Linked DNA regions of Teredinibacter turnerae T7901. The protein of the gene in region 2 interacts with the protein of the main gene of each other region in a pairwise test. Links are inferred from orthologs where the notes say so. Each region holds a gene or a part of one and is shown on either strand. Other genes may lie near its edges.

What was found. Proteins that work in one complex are often made in the same cells at the same time.
Region 1: the proteins of lepA (region 2) and TERTU_RS00040 interact in binary tests that used the Escherichia coli proteins (3 or more experiments, as listed by UniProt). The link is inferred for Teredinibacter turnerae T7901 from one-to-one orthologs.

The regions. Positions count from the first base shown.
Region 1 is NC_012997.1:10,338-13,225, forward strand. The notes cover bases 59-2,873. They hold TERTU_RS00040 (zinc transporter ZntB), read left to right. Parts: upstream 59-886; coding sequence 887-1,861; downstream 1,862-2,873. Other genes in these bases: TERTU_RS00035 (vWA domain-containing protein), read left to right, coding at 59-758; TERTU_RS00045 (hybrid sensor histidine kinase/response regulator transcription factor), read right to left, coding at 1,895-2,873. In the rest of the region: more of TERTU_RS00035, read left to right, coding at 1-58; more of TERTU_RS00045, read right to left, coding at 2,874-2,888. UniProt on the Escherichia coli protein: Zinc transporter. Acts as a Zn(2+):proton symporter, which likely mediates zinc ion uptake. Purified ZntB reconstituted in liposomes also binds and transports Cd(2+), Ni(2+) and Co(2+).
Region 2 is NC_012997.1:1,240,100-1,243,153, reverse strand. The notes cover bases 39-3,019. They hold lepA (translation elongation factor 4), read right to left. Parts: upstream 2,439-3,019; coding sequence 639-2,438; downstream 39-638. Other genes in these bases: TERTU_RS05270 (trypsin-like peptidase domain-containing protein), read right to left, coding at 2,548-3,019; lepB (signal peptidase I), read right to left, coding at 39-494. Outside these bases: more of lepB, read right to left, coding at 1-38; more of TERTU_RS05270, read right to left, coding at 3,020-3,054. UniProt on the Escherichia coli protein: Required for accurate and efficient protein synthesis under certain stress conditions. May act as a fidelity factor of the translation reaction, by catalyzing a one-codon backward translocation of tRNAs on improperly translocated ribosomes.

The DNA.
Region 1 (2,888 bases), 1.2 Mb from region 2 along the record:
TTGCTGTCGAGCGCGGCTACGCTGTGTTACTCACCGATGGCGAACACAACTTTGATTCACGTTCTCCTGCAGATATTGAAGCCGACCTAACTAACTTTTTTGGAACACGTAAAAAAGTGTATGCAATTGCCGTCGGTAATAACGTTAACCTCGAGAATCTGGAGGCTATTACAGCGAGTAGCGAACAGGTACTTACGGTAAACAGCTTCGAAAGTGCGGAAGAATTGGAAGCGGTATTTACAGAGGTTGCCACTACTGAAGCGAAAGCCATTGAGGGCTTATACCGCGTTTTCTACGCCACGCCCAAGCGCCAGGGTATTAACAACGCAACATTTAGCCTAGTGGACAATCGCATTTGCGTAGACTCCACCGCTTGCGACGAAAGTGTTTCCAGTGACTTCTTTGCCGAGGAGTTTTTTGATGTAAGCCCAACGTTGTTTGCCGAGGTATCGGGTGGCAGCGAAGAGAGCGACAAGTCACGGCTTATCGGCGCGGGCGAACGTCTCACCATTGAAGCGATATTGCGTTGGGCAAACCTGACACCGTCCTACACGCTCCGAATAGAGAATCTGGTTGGCGAGGTACCCGGATTGCAAGCTGTAGGCGAAGATCGGTGGGTGCTGAGTTTTCCGGCAGGCTTTACCTCTGCGACCATGATCATTGGCGAAACAGCGACCGGTTACGAGCAAACCGTTGCACTTAATCGACAAACTGATGGCGTTCTAGCTGTGAGCAGCGCAACACTCGCAGCACTGTAATACTAAGCATAGTGACCGGCCCAACCTAAGGGCTGGTCGCTTCCCTTCGACAGCCCCAAATTTCCAGCCCCAAAGCCCGTCTCGTGAATATGCTATCCTCGCAAAAAACCCGTGGATAGTGGCTGCTAATGATTACCGAACAAACCTTTTCTCATGCACTTTTGTTGGATGGCAATGGCGGTGCTCGCCATTTAACAAGCGCAGAAGTGGACTTGTGGCGCCAGGACCAGGGCATACTCTGGCTGCATATGAATTTTGAGGAACCGGCTGCTCTTGCCTGGCTGGCAGAGGAAGCGGGCATTTCCCAATTGGCGTATGAAGGCTTGGTAAGTGAAAACACACGACCGAGGGTGATCTCACGCGGTGAAAAATTGTTAATGACCCTGCGTGGCGTTAATACCAACCCGGGGGAAGATCCAGAGGACATGGTGTCCATTCGCGTTTGGACTGACGGGAAACGCATTATTACCACTTATCGACGCCGCCTGCTATCGACCATCGATATTATTAATAGCCTTGAAGAGGGTAGCGGGCCAACCTCGGCTGCGGAGTTTTTATTGGAGCTTAACGAGCGCCTGGTGGAGCGAATGAATGATACGGTGGAACAACTCGAGGAAAAAATGCTCGAGCTGGAGGAACTGGTGTTGTCTGGCGATACAGATGGCGTGCGTCGCCAGTTGGCGGGTGTGCGGTTACAAGGTGTGGTGTTGCGACGTTACTTCGCGCCTCAGCGGGAAGCAATGAATCGCCTGGTATTCGACCGTATGCCTTGGTTGGATGAAAACATTGCGCTCATTCTCCGCGATATTAACGACCGCCTTATTCGTCATATTGAAGACCTGGATGCAATACGCGAGCGCGCGAGTGTTGTACAGGAAGAGTTAGTTAACAGCATGTCTGATGCGATGAATCAGAGAACCTATGTGCTTACTGTTGCGGCTGCGATATTTTTACCTTTGGGCTTTTTTACCGGCCTAATGGGGATTAATGTCGGCGGTATGCCTGGCGTAGAAGATCCGAACGCGTTTTGGGTGGTGACCGGCATGAGTTTAATCACCATTATAATTTTAGCCATAGTCTTTCGTATGAAAAAATGGCTGTAAATTTAAGCGCAAATTGCAGGCATTTTATGATCTTTAAACTGCGGCTTGTTGTGCTTTCCTGTATTCCGTTGGCGAGCATCCGTAGCGGGCAGAGAAAGCGGTACTGAAATAATTCTGCGAAGAAAAACCAACATCTAGTGCTACACGGGTAATATTTTCGCCAGCGGCTAAACGTTCTGCTCCCCGTTGTAGCCGATAGTTGCGAACAAAAGTTGGTACCGTTTCGTGAGTGAGCGCTTTAACTTTACGCTGCAGTTGCTTTTCAGTGATGCAGAGCGCGCTACTGATTTCCCGTGCGCGAATGTTTTCCATATAGTTGTGCTCAAGAAAGCCGTGAAGTTTTTGCAAGAATTGCTTATCTGAAGGATTAATTTGAATTTCGCTACGGCCTTTTTCCGTAGATCCCTTAGATAAATGATCTCGCAAATGACTGCTTAAAAGTTGGCGAATATTCAGCAGGTTATTGCAACGCAAAACTAATTCGGTAGTAGAGAAAGGTTTTTCGATAAATTCATCTATATTGGTTTGCCACGCTGTCAGGCGCGCTTCAGCTTCGCCTTTGGCTGTGAGCATAACAATAGGAATATGGCAGGTCAGGGACTCTTCGCGCAGAATCTTGGCGAATTGATAACCGTCGGTTGTGGGCATCATCAGATCAGTGATAATTAAGTCTGGGATTTCCTGTAAGGCGAGTCGAACCCCGTCTTTGCCGTCTTCAGCATAGAGACAATTAAACTGTGGCCCCAGGCACAGGCCAATAAAATCACGCATTTCTGCACAGTCATCCACAATCAGAATTGTATGCTCAGGGCTTTCTTTTGATTGGCTTTCAGCGTGGTAGTGATCTTCGTCAGGTCGTAAATATAACGGCATGCGAGAGTCTGAATCGATGCTCAGACATTGAATTTCTGTAGCGTATACCAGCGAGGTTGTATTGGGGTTAGCCTGGCCAGGGTAAGTATTCTGTTGCAAACTAACATTATTGATATCGTTTGAAGCTCTATCATTAAGTGCGATGGGGAAGAGA
Region 2 (3,054 bases):
TAGCGAATTTCGTCGCCAGGAAGCCCGATCACTCGCTTGATGTAATACACATCTTTATGGGGGGGAAAGAACACCATCACCTCGCCCCGCTTTGGTTCCCCCACAGGAACCAGTTTATTGCGAAACACCGGCATACGAACGCCGTAAGAAAATTTGCTCACCGCAATAAAGTCACCCACCAGCAAAGTTGGCACCATGGACTCAGACGGGATTTGAAAGGGTTCGATCAAAAACGAACGCAAGGCAAACACCAGAAAAAGCACCGGGAAAAACGACTTTGAGTACTCCACCAGAGCGGGCTCGGCAGCCACAGCAGCTCGCGCCTGCACAAAACCAGGGTCATTCGTGTCGCCTTCACCGGAATGGCTGAACTGCGCCTCAACGGCAGCGATCGCGGCGTTTCGCCCTTTGCGCAAAAACGCGATATCGTAAAGCCAAACCAGCCCAGTACCGGCTACTAAGAGCATTAAAATCAGCGGTAAATTAATATCCATTGAGTCCCCGTTCTACAGGTTTGCCAGCAAGTATTTTTGACAGATCGCGCCGCTAGCTGTGATGACTGTCGTAACTGTTTATATTTTTTATCTCAGCACAGAGCAACAAAGCTCGGCCGAGAAAGCCTGATTTTTTGGCCCAGCTTAACTGTCGACTTTCAGCACTGCTAAAAAAGCCTCTTGTGGAATTTCCACGCGACCAACCTGCTTCATGCGTTTTTTACCGGCTTTCTGTTTCTCCAAGAGCTTCTTCTTGCGCGTTACATCGCCGCCATAGCATTTCGCGGTAACGTTTTTGCGTAATGCTTTTACTGTAGTTCGAGCAACAATTTGGCCACCAATCGCCGCTTGAATAGCGACATCAAACATTTGCCGCGGAATCAACTCCTTCATTTTGTCTGCCAGCGCTCGCCCTTTATAAGGGGCGTTATCGCGGTGAACAATAAGCGCAAGCGCGTCAACCTTTTCTGAGTTGATAAGCACATCCAAACGCACCAGTTTGGCAGCTTCAAAGCGAACAAAATTGTAATCGAGCGATGCGAAACCGCGGCTCACAGATTTAAGGCGGTCGAAGAAATCCATGACCACTTCGTTCATTGGAAGTTCGTAGGAAACAGACACCTGACTGCCGACATACTGCAGATTTTTCTGGATGCCGCGCTTCTCGACACAGAGCGTAATAACCGCACCCAGGTAATCGGACGGAACCAGAATATTGGCTTCACAAATCGGCTCACGCATCTCATCAATAAACCCGACATCCGGCAACTTGGAGGGGTTATCGACATAGATGGTAGTCCCATCACTGGTCACCACTTCGTAAACTACAGTCGGCGCGGTGGTGATCAGATCGAGGTCATATTCGCGTTCCAGGCGCTCCTGGATAATCTCCATATGGAGCATGCCGAGGAAGCCACAACGAAAACCGAAACCCAAAGCATCGGAGCTTTCCGGTTCGTAAAACAGCGACGCGTCGTTCAGCGTCAATTTGGCCAGCGCCTCACGAAAGGATTCATAATCATCGGAGCTTACCGGGAACAAACCCGCATATACCTGCGGTTTGACTTTCTGGAAACCGGGCAGCGCCTTCACATCGGCGGTGTTCGAGTGGGTAATAGTATCCCCCACCGGGGCGCCCAAAATCTCCTTAATACCAGCGACGACAAAGCCCACTTCACCGGCCCTCAGCACACCGGTCACATGGCGTTTGGGCGTGAAGACCCCAACCATATCAACCACATGGGCCTTACCAATAGATTTAGATATGATTTTATCTTTGGTCTTCAAAGTGCCCTGCGTGACCCGCACCAGCGAAACCACCCCGAGATAGTTGTCGAACCAGGAATCGATAATCAGCGCTTGTAGCGGCGCATCAATATCCCCGACTGGCGCGGGAATCCCGTTCACCAGCGCTTCCAACACATCTTCAATACCCAAACCGGATTTGGCGCTGCAGCGCACAGCCTCAGTCGCGTCTATACCGATGATGTCTTCCACTTCCTGGGCCACCTTATCTGGCTCGGCCTGCGGCAAATCCATCTTGTTAAGTACAGGGATTACTTCCAAGCCTTGCTCAATTGCGGTGTAGCAGTTGGCTACCGATTGAGCTTCCACACCTTGTGCGGCGTCCACCACCAGCAGCGCCCCCTCACAGGCAGCAAGCGAACGGGAAACCTCGTAAGAGAAGTCCACATGCCCGGGAGTGTCGATGAAATTGAGCTGGTAGGTTTTGCCGTCGCGCGCTTGATAATTGAGCGTCACACTCTGCGCTTTAATAGTGATTCCACGCTCGCGCTCCAGTTCCATAGAATCGAGCACCTGCTCAGCCATCTCCCGGTCGGAAAGGCCTCCGCAATGCTGAATAAACCGATCGGCAAGGGTCGACTTACCATGGTCAATGTGGGCAATAATTGAGAAATTTCGAATATGACTCAGGTCTGACACTAGTGGCTGCAACTCGCGAGGGTTAGGTTAAATTTCAGGGCGGCAAGTCTACAGTAATTGCTCAGCCTAAGCCATGCGCCAAACCTGCCATAGATAAGGCGCGCAAGCATTATTCGATCCGGATTGTGCGGAAGGTGGGGCTTCCGTCACGGAAGAAGCGAATTGGGACCAAGTCGTCCGCTGGCAGCGCCTTCATGACGCGGGTGTAATCGTCCACAGTCGCAATCTGTTCGAAGCCCAGTTGGGCAATCACATCACCGGGGCTGATGCCTGCATCCGCAGCCGCGCCTTGAGGATCAACCTGAGTAACCAGGACACCGCCCACTAAATGCCACTTTTCCTCTACGGTGGCATCCACCGGTTCAACCACTAAGCCAAGCCGATCCGTCACTACGTTGCCATCGGCCAGCACCTGAGCTGGCGCGTCTGACTCATGACCGGACAGACGCCCGACTTTAACATCCAGTGTTTTGCGCTTACCTTTGCGCATTACCAATACGGGTACTTCTGTATCCGGCGGCGTTGCTCCAACGGCGTGGGGCAAATCGCCGGAAGACAAAATTTCCTGGTCATCGAAGCGCAAAATAATATCGCCAACCAACAAGCCCGACATTGC